DNA from 2 places in the Paenibacillus glucanolyticus genome. Region 2 is predicted to be linked to the other one. Evidence: riboswitches for the same ligand, from Rfam matches in the RefSeq annotation. Region 2 holds a riboswitch; the other holds the start of a gene.
What was found. Region 2 has a riboswitch for FMN ahead of WDY75_RS24715 (DMT family transporter). Riboswitches for the same ligand answer to the same signal wherever they lie in the genome.

Region 1 (7,288 bases), 910 kb from region 2:
TCGGCTGCCGATAGGCAACGATGGAGAGTGTTTCCAGCGCTGCTTGAGACAGTGAAGACCGTGAAGGCGAATAGGCCAGGCGTTCAAAATACGGCGCATGCTCAGACAATGTAGCCATTTTGTAGCTTCCCGCGATTTGAACAATCTGAATTCCGCGCTCCTGACGCTCCCACTCCTCCTTCATATCCTCAAGCGCTTCGCCAACCAGGCCATCCGACTGCTCGGTGATCTCAGCAATTTGCCTTACCGACAAGCCCTCTTCCCCCGATAGGAACAGAAGCCCCTCAATAATCGATTTCAGCTTCGGATAATCCATCAACACGTTCTTCCCCTCTCCACTCCATGACAATATCTTCAAACAACTTCTCTTGATAGCACAATATCTGTTTCATTTTCATCAATTCCAAAATGGCCAGGAAAGTCACTACGATTTCATGCCGTTCCATCTCTTCGTGAAGCAGCTTGGAGAACAGCACACGTCCTCCCGGTCCCACTTGCTCCAGGGCATCCATGACTTGACGAATCCGATCCTTTACCGATATTTCATCCCGCTGAATACGGGCATACGATGTACGTTTGACTGCTTTGTTTAACGCTTTTTGAAAAGCACTGATCAAATCTGAAATGTGCAGCCCCAGCACCGGGTTCTCTTCCACCTCAGGCATAAAAGGAGTGAGGTCTTCCGCTTCCTTGGAGTAGATCAGACTCCGCTCCCATTCCTTCTCATGAAGATGGCGGGCAATGCCTTTGTATTTGCGATATTCAATCAGCTTCTGAATAAGCTCCGCTCTCGGATCCATGTCGTCCTCATCATAAAAATCGAACTCGTCCATTTCGATAACCGGGGGCTTCGGAAGCAGCAACTTGCTCTTTATAGACAGCAGCGTTGCAGCCATTACCAGAAATTCGCTTGTAATTTCGAGCTCCAGCTCCTGCATATTGTGCAAATAGGCCATGTATTGTTCGGTAATCTCGCTGACGGGGATATCCTGGATGTCGATTTCCGCTTTATCAATCAAATGCAGTAGCAGATCGAGCGGTCCTTCAAACGTTTCCAGCTTGTATAATACGGTCACGGTGAATCCTCCCGCCAAAAAATAAAATGCAGTGCTCTGAAAAAGAGCACTACATTAAATAAGCACTATTTTAGGCTTTTCGTCAAGTTTGCCATTTCGATGGCCGCCATGGCTGAATCCCAGCCTTTGTTACCGGCTTTCGTTCCCGCACGCTCCACGGCTTGTTCGATATTCTCTGTCGTTACCACACCGAAAATGGTAGGTACGCCGGTCTTCAGGTTAATGGCCGATACGCCCTTAGCCACTTCGTTGCACACATAATCATAATGGGTAGTGGAGCCGCGGATGACGGTTCCCAGGGTGATAATGGCATCATATTTGCCGCTTTCTGCCATCTTCTGGGCAATGAGCGGGATTTCAAACGCTCCCGGCACCCAGGCCACATCAACTTCATTCTCCTGGGCTCCGTGACGCTTCAATGCGTCGAGTGCGCCGCTCAGCAGCTTGCTGGTAATAAATTCATTAAAACGACCCACGACAATACCGTATTTCAGACCTTCGGATATTAATTTACCTTCAAATATTGTTGCCATAATGGGATGACTTCCTTTCGGATTGGAGTTTATATAAGGTCTCACTGGTGTTTACAATTGCTCCTTGAAGCCCGCTGCGCTGACGGCTGCTGCTTCCGATCGCTGTTAACTCCTGATTTCAGGATTTATTTTCCAAGGTGGAAATCAGGAGTTAAAGGCGACCGCTAACGCTTCTCCAGCAGCATTCCGTCCTCTTCGCTCGGTCTGTCTAAGAAGCAACCAAAAAACCAGATTGACCTTTTATTTTGTTGGGGATTAGTTGGTGCTCTCGTTCTGCTCGATATCATCGAATTTCAGCATATGACCGAGCTTCGCTTGCTTCGTATGAAGATAGCCGGTGTTATCCTCGTTCTCCGGCATCTGGATCGGCACGCGTTCCACGACCTCCAAGCCATAGCCCTCCAAGCCTTTGATTTTGCGCGGATTGTTTGTCAGCAGGCGGATCTGCCTTACGCCCAGATCCTTCAGAATCTGAGCCCCGATGCCGTAATCCCGCAAATCGGCGGCAAAGCCAAGCTTTAGGTTCGCGTCAACCGTGTCCAGACCTTCTTCCTGCAGCTTATAAGCTTTCAGCTTATTGATCAGGCCAATGCCGCGCCCTTCTTGACGCATGTAGAGAAGAACGCCTCTTCCCGCCTCATCAATTTGACGGAGTGCCGCCTCGAATTGAGGACCGCAGTCACAGCGATGGGAGTGAAATACATCACCTGTCAGGCACTCGGAATGCACACGCACCAGGACAGGCTCGCTGCCGTCAATCTCCCCTTTCACCAAGGCAATATGCTCTTTATTGTCCACATCGTTGGTATAGGCAACAGCCTGGAACACGCCGAAATCGGTAGGCATCCGTACAGATACCTCTCGCTGGACAAGCTTTTCCTTCTCATTGCGGTAATGAATCAGATCCTTGATGCTGATCAGCTTCAAGTCATGTTTCTTGGCAATCTCCACCAGATCCGGAAGTCGTGCCATTGTACCGTCCTCCTTGATCACCTCACAGATGACCCCGGCAGGATAGGACCCGCTTAATCTGGCAAGATCTACAGCAGCCTCTGTATGGCCGGCCCGGCGAAGGACTCCGCCGTCTTTGGCTATAAGGGGAAACATATGCCCCGGTCTGCGAAAATCAGCCGCGGTTGCGCTTGAATCCATAATGCCCCGAACAGTCACGGACCGTTCATAAGCGGAGATGCCTGTCGTGGTATGCTTATGATCAATAGAAACCGTAAAGGCCGTTCCATGATAGTCCGTGTTCTGGGTAACCATCGGTTTAAGATCAAGCTCCTGTGCCCGGGACTGCGTCATCGGCAGACATACCAGCCCCCGGCCTTCCGTAATCATGAAATTAATGACTTCCGGAGTTGCCTTGTCGGCAAGTGCGATGAAGTCCCCTTCATTCTCACGGTCTTCATCGTCTACTACAATGACAACCTTGCCTTCCTTCAAATCTGATAACGCCTCTTCGATGGTATGAAATGAAAAGCGCTCTTCCATTGCTACTCCTCCTTCTTCTCATGGAGATACCTGTATGAATATCAGCTAGGCAAATCCATGCTCGGCAAGGTAATCCCTGCTGATTCCCGGGTTCGTCCCACGTCTGCTGCCCGCACCCTCCGAGCCGTAATGCAGCAAGTGGTCCACATATTTACCAAGAATGTCGCATTCGATATTAATCGTATCGCCCGCTTTTTTATAGGCCAGCACAGTCTCGGCCAGCGTGTGGGGGATGATGGAAACCGTAAAGGAGGAATCCGTTGTTTTCACAACGGTCAAGCTGATTCCATCCAGTGTAACCGAGCCTTTGGGGATGATGTATTTAAACACGTCATCTTGCGAAGGTGCAATCTCATAGACCACCGCATTCTGATCAGCCTGCACGCTGCGAATCACGCCGACTCCATCCACATGTCCCTGGACGATGTGGCCCCCGAATCTGCCTCCGGCCGCCATTGCCCGTTCAAGATTCACCTTTCCACCTGGTTGAAGCTCCTTAAGGTTGGTATTTCTATAGGTTTCCGGCATCACGTCAACCGTAAATATCCCTCGATCTATCGTCGTTGCAGTCAAGCATACGCCATTGACCGAAACGCTGTCACCCAGCTTCAAATCCTCCATGATCCGGCTGGCCGAAATGCTCAGCAGCATGGCTTCGCCTTTGCGGCCAATTCGCCTCATCTCACCTATTTCCTCAACCAATCCCGTAAACACAGGCTTCCCTCCTTCCTTCCCGATGTCTTACATCCAGACCGGAATGCCGGTGATGTAAATATTGTCGCCCAGTCTTTTACTTTCAAGCCCTGTCAGCACGATGGCTTGGTTCATTTGCTCATAACCGCTAAACATGAAATTCCCCGGAGCATCGTACCCTCCAATGATTTTTGGGGCAATAAACTGGATAAGCCGATCCACAAGCTTCTGTTCCAGCATGGCGCCGTTCAGTGTGCCGCCTCCTTCAAGCAGAATCGAGGAAATGCCCATCTGGCCGAGCTTCGCTATGGCCGCCTTCAGATCAACGCGCGGACCTTCCCCGCATGGGATCACTTGAACTCCCCGCTCCTCCAGCAATGTCCGCTTGCCTTCATCTGCCTGCTCCGTTGTCAAAATCCATGTGGGCGCCGTTCCGTCCGATACCACATGACTATCAAGCGGCATTCGCAGGCTGGAGTCCACAATGATCCTGACCGGATGCAGCCCTCCAACACTCAGTCTCGTTGTCAGGCTTGGATTGTCCGCAATGACCGTGGACACCCCGACCATAATGCCTTGATGACGATGACGAAGTGTGTGAACTAGCTCCCTGGATTCTTCGCTCGATATCCACTTGCTGTCACCGGTTTTCGATGCAATCTTGCCATCCAGCGTGCTTGCTGTCTTCAACGTGACGAACGGCTGACCCGTCGTAATGAATTTAATGAAGGCTTCGTTTAAGCGAAGCGCACGTTCTCTCAAGATCCCTGTCACGACCTCGATTCCGGCTGCCCGCAGCATCTGGATGCCTTTGCCCGCAACGAGCGGATTCGGGTCCTCACACGCCACGACCACCCGCTTGACCCCTTCGGCGATCAACCTTTCGCTGCAAGGAGGTGTCGATCCGTAGTGGCTGCAAGGCTCCAGCGTCACATACACCGTGCTGCCAGCCGCTTTGGTTCCGGCCATGTTCAAGGCATGAATCTCGGCGTGCGGGGTTCCACGCTCCAGATGGGTTCCCACTCCTGCAAGCGCACCATCCTTCACAATGACACAGCCGACAACCGGGTTGATACCGGTCTGTCCTTGAGCACGTTCGGCCAGGTCCAGTGCAAGTGACATATAGAATTCATCGTTGACGATATCCATGGTACACATGGGCCCCCTCTCACAACCTCCATAAAAAATAAAGTGATCGATGTACATTCCACATTGTTAGACTGCAGTTAGCAGTAATTGGTCTTTCGATATCATAAAAGCCCCTGTTTCAAAGGGGGCATACTCTCTGATATCTAAAAAAGCCCTGCTTCAGATTCAGAAGAATCCGGAACAGGGCTTGATGGAAGTTAAAGGATGACAAGGTAAATAACCGTCATGAACGCAGGTTTTGCCTACAACAAACAACTCAAAGCCATACACAGCGACAACAAATAATCGCCAAAGCCTGCTTTGATTCGCATGTGAAAACCTGCACATAACGCATGTCACGATCTGTGCATAGACACGACTGCACTTGCTGCCGCCAATGTGTCTTTCACTCCTTCTCCCATCCAGACTATACTGTCGGTCCCGGATTTGCACCAGGTCCACCGCATACGGTGTCATTCACACACGTATCCGGGTCACGGACTAAGATGCAGTCATTGGCTAACATTACGTTAAGCCCACTGCATTCATCACCGCCGGTAGGGAATTTCACCCTGCCCCGAAGGATTAAACTTATGAAGTTGTTTTATCTTATGATGAATCTTATCACCACCTTTTGAAAATTGCAAGGAAAAACCACTAACTTTTTTTAAGCACATAACTTTAATATTCATTTCCCATGACCTGCTGTTTTCTTCAATGATGCGCTGGGAGCAGGAGTATCCTGTCGTAAGAGAGAACATAATTGATGGATAAACATGAGGTATTGATCTCTGTTAAAAAGGAGCAAACAACGATGAAAACATCCCTGGACATCATCGTCCGACCTACGGAAATTGACGTCAATGGACATGTAAACAATGCTAAATACCTGGAGTATCTCGAATGGGGCCGAGAAGAATGGTACGAGGCTGGGGACCTCCGGTATGACGTGCTAAAACAACTCGGTGTCCAAACCGTAACCGTCAACATTAATATCAATTATCGCAAGGAGTGCAGTCAAGGCGATCGGTTGACCATCTCGACCGAGCCGAAATCTGTCGGACGGACGAGTTATGTCATGCTGCAGCAGATCCACAACAAGGAAGGTGAACTGTGTGCAGATGCAGAGGTAACCAGTGTAGCCATGGATCCCCATACTCGCAAAAGCAGATCAGTTCCGGAGGAGCTTCGCAGATTATTTCCTTCGTAATCCGCATCCCCGATTTTCTAATTACCATCATCATAAAAACAGGCACACCCTAAGGTGCGCCTGTCCAATCCGGAAGCTAACAATTACGCTTCGTATACTTCTACTTTTTCCATTTTGTCGCGGCCCTTGAATGCATCCACGTACTCCATGCCTTCCACAACTTTACCAAACACAGTATGCTGACCGTCCAGATGCGGCTGCGGCTCGTAGCATACATAGAACTGGCTGCCGCCTGTGTTACGGCCTGCATGCGCCATAGCCAAGCTTCCACGCTCATGTTTGTTAGGGTTAATCTCACAGTTGATGGTATAACCCGGACCGCCGGCACCTGTTCCTTGCGGACAGCCGCCTTGAGCGACAAAGCCAGGGATTACGCGATGAAATACAAGGCCGTTATAAAAACCGGAGTTAGCCAATTTCTCAAAGTTGGCTACCGTGTTCGGCGCCTCGTTCTCAAACAGATCAAGCAATACCTCTTTACCGTTTTCCAGTGTGATCTTCGCTTTTTTTGCCATATAGGTGTATCTCCTTCCGTTATTAGACCGCTTCAGTAGTTTTGTTACATAATGCATTTTATAGTTTACTATGAATTGAGCCTCGAAGCAAAATGAACTTGTCCTCGCGCACCCGCCATGTCGAGCTGAACAGGCACACCAAAGAGCCCTGACCGCAGCCCTGAGGCATTGGCGGGCCCTCTGATGGAATGGCTTTTCATATCTAACTGAGGTGATTATTTAGCTCGTTACGGTTTCTTTTGCCACATTCGCAGGCACGATGTCGTTACTGATGATGTCTGCAAGCGACTCGCGACGTACGACCAGATTGCTCTGGCCATCCTTCACAAATACGACTGCCGGCTTGCGGATGCGGTTGTAGTTGCTTGCCATAGAGTAGTTGTAGGCACCTGTACAGGATACAGCCAGCAAATCACCTGTCTCTACCTTCGGAAGATCCAGATCCCAGATGAGCATATCCCCGCTCTCACAGCATTTGCCAGCGATGGACACGGTTTCTTCAACCTTATCGTTAGCACGGTTGGCAAGCACTGCTTCATATTTCGATTCATACAACGCCGGACGAGGATTGTCCGTCATCCCGCCATCTACGGCAACATATTTGCGTACGCCTGGAATATCCTTGCTTGTGCCCACCGT
Region 2 (7,288 bases):
GTCATACCCATACAACGCTGAATGCACCGGAAGTGGTTATCGACAACGATCACCAGACACCAACGGTTATCGTGCAAGCCAATGAATGGGGCAAATTCTTGGGCCGGGTAGATCTGCAATTTGACAACAACGGCGTTGTCCTCGTTGGGGAAGGCGAGCTTGGCGGCAAGTTGATCCCTGTTGACAATACGGTAGCAGAAGATACGCAGGCCAAGGACATGCTGGATCCTTATAAAGCGGAATTGGAAGAGCTGATGAAGCAGGTTGTCGGTATTGCAGCAGTCGTGCTTGACGGGAATCGCGAGAATGTCCGTTCCAAGGAGACAAATCTGGGCAATCTCATCGCTGACGGCATGCTGGCAAAAGCCAAAGAGCTTAAAAATGCCGATGTGGCTCTAATGAACGGTGGTGGTATCCGCGCCGCCATCGACGAAGGTGAAATCACGATGGGCGAACTGCGTACGGTGATGCCTTTCGGAAATACCCTGTTTGTACTGGATGTTACAGGCCAGCAGTTGAAGGACGGACTGGAGAATGGAATCAGTGGTGCCAAGCTGACGGATTTGCCGGGTAAATTCCCGCAAATCGCCGGCATGAAATTCAAGTGGGATTCAACGGCACCGGCTGGAAACAAAGTGTTTGATGTTCAGATTATGAAGGACGGAAGTTACAAACCTCTGGTACTGTCGGAGACGTACCGCATGGCTACGAACAGCTTTGTGGCCAAGGGCGGGGATGGATACAAATCCTTTGCCGACGCGATTGCCGAAGGGAAATACAACGAGGATCTGGGCTATCCGGATTACGAAATTTTTATGGAGTATGTAACGAAGTTGGGCGGAACCGTATCGCCTAAGGTAGAGGGACGGATTATCGAGCAGAAGAAACCGGCAAACCCTGGTGATGGCGGGTCGTCGCCAGAGCCTGGCACAGGATCAGGCGGATCGGGAGGCGGCGGTTCTGTCACACCGCCAACAACCGGGCCAACGTCTCCTTCGACCGGTGGCAATTCAGCAGCGAACGTGATGACAGGCGATGATCTCAAGATCGACGTCTCCGGTGGGTCAACGGCTCAGATTACCGTTAATGAAGCAGCCTGGAAGAAAGCCGTTGCCGGATTGTCAGCCAGTGGTCAGCAGGAGCTTGTGATTCGGGCTTCCGACCTGACCGGCGCTGCAGAAGCGGCCATACCGGCTGCATGGCTGATTCAAGCGGTGGAACAGAATGAGCAAGCAGTCGTGGTTGTGGAAACCGCTCTTGGCGCTTACCGTCTTCCACTGGCAGCGCTGAATCTGGATGGAGCATTGAAGCAGACACAGGGTTCAAGCAGCCTTCAGGTGAAAGTATCTGTGAGTCCGATTGGCGCCGAGATGGCAAACGATATGTCACGCAAGGCAGCTTCCATGGGTGCAGCTCCGGTGAACGGTACAGCCGTCAAGTTCGGTGTTGCCGTTGGAGCACAGGGGCAAGAGCAAGAAGTGAAAGATTTCGGGAAGAAGATGGTCAGCCGGATTTTACCGCTTCCGGCAGGAGCGAATTCAGATTCCGTTACAGCCGTGATCTATGATGATGCAGCAGGGATCTTCCGATTTGTTCCGGCTGTAAAGACCACATGGAACGGTAAACCTGCCATGGAAGTGAAGCATGCCGGGAACGGCATCTATACGCTGCTGCAGTTCAAGAAGACGTTTACGGATCTTGATGGTCACTGGGCGAAGGAACAGATTGAATCCATGGCCTCCAAACTGCTCGTGAACGGAGTGAATGCGAATGCATATGCGCCTGGCAGAGAGATCACGCGTGCCGAATTTACAGCTATGCTGGTACGCGCCATGGGCCTCAGTCCTGTAATCGAGAGCGGGAAGTTCAAGGATGTCCGTGATGACGCCGCTTATGCTGGCGAGATTGGTGCGGCCTCGCTCTACGGTATTATTGAAGGCGGTAATGGAGGAGCCTTCTCGCCAAACGCCAGCATGACGCGTGCCGAGATGGCCGTGATGCTGACCCGTGCGATGGAGGCGGTGAGTCCATCTGCTCCAGCTGGCAAGGGTACGGACGCTGTTAACAGATTCAAGGATCAAGCTTCCATACCGGCCTGGGCGGCGGCAAATATCGGTCGCTTGGCAGATCAAGGCATTGTGCAGGGTGACCACCGTGGCAACTATGGGGCCCTCGACTCGGTTACCCGCGCTCAAGCGGCGCTGGTTTTGAACCGTGCTCTGGTCCAGCTCCAATGGATGGACTAGAATCAAACTGAAGTCATGCAACCACAAGACCGTCCTTAAGGCTCTCTATGAGCCTTAAGGACGGTCTTTTCGTACAGCATCAAACACAGGAGCAGTCTATTACTGCTGTGAAATTATTGACGTTGTCCGTGTATTGAAGCGCGATCTTGTCCTGCGGTGAAGGTCAGCGCTGCCATGAATTAAACAGAAGCGCCAAGTCACCGATAATATCAGTGAATGAATAAGCTGATAAGGATGTGGCCATATGCGTATCGAATCCGACTATTCGAGCTGGAATTCTGCCCGGCTGAAGATCGCAAAGCCGGGGCAGGAAGGGTTTGAAGAGATCTTTCAGAAGAACAAGAAAGAAGAAGAGAACAAAGGCAGGCTTGTGACGGTAAGGGAAGGCGGCTATTTGCGCCAATACATCGTTCAATCGAATGGGAGCAAGATATTGTTAAGCGAAACGAAGCAGTACAAGGATGAGGCTGCCGCCGATTCATCTCATCTCTTGGCGCCTTTGCCTCAAACGGGCGGAATGAGTCTGAATACGAAGGAGGCACTCCATCTGTTGAACCTTCAGGCAGGTGCAGCAGGGATTATAGGTGGAGCCGTATTCGAGACATCACGGGAAAATGGCAAAAAATCATAGTGGTAACTAATTGATACTTGCTGTATAATTCTCAGTAAGATTAGTTGAATGTGAGATTTCTCATTGAATCCGGAGCGAAAATCATTTATTTTGAAAATAGATGTATTTACATGAAACCATTCATGTTATAATTTCAATATATCGACTAAGCTCATAGGAATTATTGGTTAATTAATGCGTTACCAAATAAAACATGAATATGGATCTTCGGGGTAAGGTGAAATTCCTAACCGGCGGTGATGGTTCGTTCCTTAACAAGAACGAACCTCAGCCCGCGACTCGCTACGTTCTGGTATTAATATGAATGCAGCGACTGACTTGGTGCAAATCCAAGGCCGACGGTAAAGTCCGGATGGGAGAAGATCAAAGATGAGTTTGCTGTGGAACGGGATAGGAATACATCCGTTTCACAGTAGGCTTGTTTGATCAGCCCCCGTATATGTCGACACATGTCGTCTACGGGGGCTTTCTGCTAGCAAGACCTCCGTATTCAAGACAGGAGAGGGCAAGATGAGTAATGTTAATACCGGAGTCGAGGTTAAACCCTACGATTCCGACACACACGCAAGCCGACGTTTTAAGGGAGGGTTTTGGCTCGTCGTTTTGGGAGCCGCCCTGTGGGGCGTTGATCCTTTATTCCGGGTCATTCTGCTGAAGAATCTGACTTCTGCTCAGATTGTGTTGCTTGAACACGTCATTATTTCGTTGATAGCTATTCCTGTATTATGGAAGAACCGCATGGAGTTAAAGGGGCTTGGATGGAATCATGTTGGTGCACTGCTGTTCATCTCTTGGGGTGGCTCGGCATTGGCTACCGTCTTGTTTACGATGGGACTGTCGAGCGGCAATCTGAATGCCGTCCTGCTTCTTCAGAAGCTGCAGCCGCTATTTGCCATTATACTGGCCAGCTTGCTGCTTAAGGAGAAGCTCCCCCGTCATTTCGGGATTTTACTCGTGATTGCTCTGGCAGGTACGTATTTGCTGACCTTCGGTTTAACCCTGCCCATTGGACATTGGAATGAATTTATTCAGGTAGGCAGCCTCTTGTCATTAGGCGCAGCAGCCTTGTGGGGTGGTTCAACGGTGATGGGACGCCTGATGGTAGGCAAGCTGAAGTACGAGACGGTAACCTCGCTGCGCTTTGTGCTGGCACTGCCCCTTCTGACCGTCATTACGTGGAGCGAGGGCGCTGCATGGAATATGCCGGCATGGGGTACAGGCGACTTTGCCCTGGTATCCTTGAATCTTATCGGTCAGGCACTGCTGCCAGGTCTTCTGAGCTTGCTTGTGTATTATAAAGGGCTGACCACGACCAAAGCCTCTGTAGCGACACTCGCTGAATTGAGTTTCCCTATGGTAGGCGTGCTCATCAACTGGATCGTATTCCAGCAGGTTGTAACAGGTCCGCAGCTCCTGGGCTTCCTGTTGATCTGGATCGTGCTGTTTATTATATCGAGACAACAATCCGAGGCTTCTCCTTCATTACAGTAATGGAGTAATTTCAAATGTGCTTGCAGAAAAGCTGATCCGAAATGGATCGGCTTTTTTTTGTCGTGACAAAGTTATTCCATTGGGTTGGTCGTACTGTGAAAGGATCATTTTATCAAAAGGTGTGTAGGGTTTTTAGAATTATAGGTGTCTTATATAGTAGCACCTGATCTATGGGGCTGGGTTCACCAAAAGAGATGATTAAGGGGGGAGGATCCATGGAGGATCGGACATTGTTGGATGGCTTGCAAGGAAAGATCTGCAATGTTTTGAAACTTTGGTTGAGCGCTATTCACGCTACATAGCCGCGGTGGTCGCTAAGGTGGCAGGTGGGCGGTTTAATTCCTACGATGTGGAGGAAATAGCCGGTGATGTGCTCATCAGGCTGTGGACAGACGGGCCCAAAATCATTCTGCGCGGGGATAGTCTCAGGCCTTATCTGGCCATAGCCGCACGCAATCATACCCTGAATGCATTGCGAAAAAGACAGCGTATCATTGAATCTGAATTGGAAGATGATGCAGTTTCATGTCCCTCTGCCGAGGCATTGGCTATTCTGCGGCAGGAGAAAGAAACGATAAGCGGCATGGTGCAGGGGATGGGCGAACCTGATCGCGAAATATTCATCCGCAGGTATTTCTATTTGGAGAAAATCCGCGACATTGCAAGCAGGCTGAATATGCAGGAGAAAGCCGTCACCGCGCGGATTCGCCGGGCAAGGGACAAACTGCGCATTCATTATGAAACCGAGAATCCGTAGGATTTCTATGAAGGATGGTGTCTATAGAAGTGAAGCTTCAAATCGATAACGAAAGGGGATGGATGCAAGTGAAGCGGCGAATTGTAGATATTATGGCCAATATCGACAATCAGAATCTGGATAATCTCCTCCTTACGGAGGATGAGGAACGCGAGTTGACGGAGCAGATCAGTATGGAACGGATCAAGAACCGAGCGATGAACCATATTCAAGAGGAGGAAACAATAGTGTTGAAAAACAGGAAAGTGAAAAAATATAAAGCCAGTATCGTTATCGCTGCCGCGATGATCATGATACTTAGCACGACCGCTTTTGCGAGCCAATACATGGATAGCTTGAAGCAGTTCTTCGGTCCATCCGCGTCCATTGCGGAAGATGAACGATCACCTATACAAGGGAAGGATACCGTGTCGGGGGTAAGCATGATTGTTGAAGAAGGCGTTTATGTCGGCAACAGCGGTTATTTGGTAGTCAGCTTCACGAAGGAGGATGGTAAGCCATTCCCCGTGGGTGCATCGATACCCGGACTTGAACTGAAAGCGGAACATGATGTGAGTTATATGGTGGCACAGCAGCTTGTGGACGATAACAAAAAGCTGGTCGGCGTATTTGAGATGGATGCGATGAATGACCTCGAAGGGTTAAAGGCACGGATCACAGCTGATCGAATCACGGCCGCGGACGCTACTCAAGCTGTTGATGGGCCATGGGATGTTCAATTTACTATTTCTGCCGGCAAGGAAAGAGAGTTGAATCTGAATCAGGCGATCCATGAAGGTGAGGAGGCACTGTCTCTCAGCACAATTCATGTTTCTTCCATCGGTGTGGCCATTGAAGGCAAGCGTACGGATGGTAAGCTGGATAAACTACCGGAATATACGCCGGAGGTTAAGGTGACTGCCGTGGACGGCTCCGTAACAAGGCTTCATGCTAGTTCCACAAGTACTACAGAGAGCGGGTTTCAGTGGCTGTATAATCTGGACAGCAAGAATAACCTCGTTTTTCTGGGGGATCTGGATATTAAAAGCATCAGCATTGACGGCAATGTGACGGAGCTGAAGTAAATCAAATGGTGGCAGGGAAACCTCAAGGGGCAGAAGCGAGAACTTCTGCCCTTTATACATGATGAATACCTTGGTAGGAATGAAATCCGATAAACCGTGACGCAACAGGCCGTAGCCTGAATCTGCTCACGGTTTTTTTGGAAATTTAGAATCGGAAATTTATAAATGATAAAAAAAGGTGTTGAAATTGTAGAAAACGTCCATTACAATGAAACCAACTACCATACTAGTTATACTAGTATACAATCATTGACTCTCTACATAGGAGGAAGAACAGGCTGGTTTTCTTTTCCGGAAGGACATCCATGAATTGGAGTCTATTTTTTAAATCAACAATGTAAGCGCTTAATATAAAAAGGGGGGATTAATGCACCGGGTGGATCATACCCAGGCTTGCCGAAGTTGAACGATGATAACGACAGTTTTGAAAGCGATTACTTATTTTGCTGTTGCATTGAAATGGGAAGAATGATGGTCTTGTTCGGATTGAACAAGCATAAGGAAAGGCCTTACGGATTGGAGTGAATGACGTCAATGGAGCCAAAAGTCGCAAATCATCCCTTGCCAGCCGTGAAAGCGGCCAAGAAACCCAAGCTTAAGATCCTCGCGGCGCTGATCCGAAAGGATTGGCAGCTGTACTCCCTGTTGGTACTGCCGATTGTATACCTGCTCATTTTCAAATACGGGCCGATGATCGGCAACATAATCGCCTTCCGACGATTTATGCCTGGAGGCAACATTTATGGAGAGAAATGGGTAGGACTGCATTATTTCAAAATGTTCATCCATGATCCCGCGTTCTGGAATGTGTTCACAAACACCTTGCTGCTTGGTGCATTGTCTCTGCTCTTTACGTTTCCCGTTCCGATTATCTTTGCGCTGCTGCTGAATGAGGTAAAGAGCAAGCGGTTCAAGAAGTTTGTCCAGACGGCATCTTATCTTCCGCATTTCCTGTCCATCGTCATCGTTGCCGGAATGATCCTGCAATTGACCTCAGTCAATGGCTCCATTAACTCTCTGGTGGAATTCTTCAATGGAGACAGAATCAATTTCATGCAGCGGGCCGAGTGGTTCCGAACGATCTATATCTCTTCGGAAA

Region 1: another riboswitch for FMN. It lies ahead of ribD (bifunctional diaminohydroxyphosphoribosylaminopyrimidine deaminase/5-amino-6-(5-phosphoribosylamino)uracil reductase RibD); the one in region 2 lies ahead of WDY75_RS24715 (DMT family transporter).

What each region holds. Positions count from the first base shown of each region.
Region 1 covers NZ_CP147845.1:4,348,375-4,355,662, forward strand. The annotation lists gene scpB (SMC-Scp complex subunit ScpB) at 1-316, opposite strand, end outside; gene WDY75_RS20430 (segregation and condensation protein A) at 285-1,076, opposite strand; gene ribE (6,7-dimethyl-8-ribityllumazine synthase) at 1,142-1,609, opposite strand; gene WDY75_RS20440 (bifunctional 3,4-dihydroxy-2-butanone-4-phosphate synthase/GTP cyclohydrolase II) at 1,865-3,103, opposite strand; gene ribE (riboflavin synthase) at 3,149-3,817, opposite strand; gene ribD (bifunctional diaminohydroxyphosphoribosylaminopyrimidine deaminase/5-amino-6-(5-phosphoribosylamino)uracil reductase RibD) at 3,845-4,945, opposite strand; FMN riboswitch at 5,331-5,513, opposite strand; gene WDY75_RS20455 (thioesterase family protein) at 5,739-6,134, shown strand; gene WDY75_RS20460 (peptidylprolyl isomerase) at 6,218-6,649, opposite strand; gene lysA (diaminopimelate decarboxylase) at 6,869-7,288, opposite strand, start outside.
Region 2 covers NZ_CP147845.1:5,257,024-5,264,311, reverse strand. The annotation lists gene WDY75_RS24725 (choice-of-anchor I family protein) at 1-2,246, shown strand, start outside; gene WDY75_RS24720 (hypothetical protein) at 2,491-2,877, shown strand; FMN riboswitch at 3,077-3,245, shown strand; gene WDY75_RS24715 (DMT family transporter) at 3,388-4,368, shown strand; gene WDY75_RS24710 (sigma-70 family RNA polymerase sigma factor) at 4,688-5,125, shown strand; gene WDY75_RS24705 (hypothetical protein) at 5,140-6,189, shown strand; gene WDY75_RS24700 (ABC transporter permease) at 6,724-7,288, shown strand, end outside.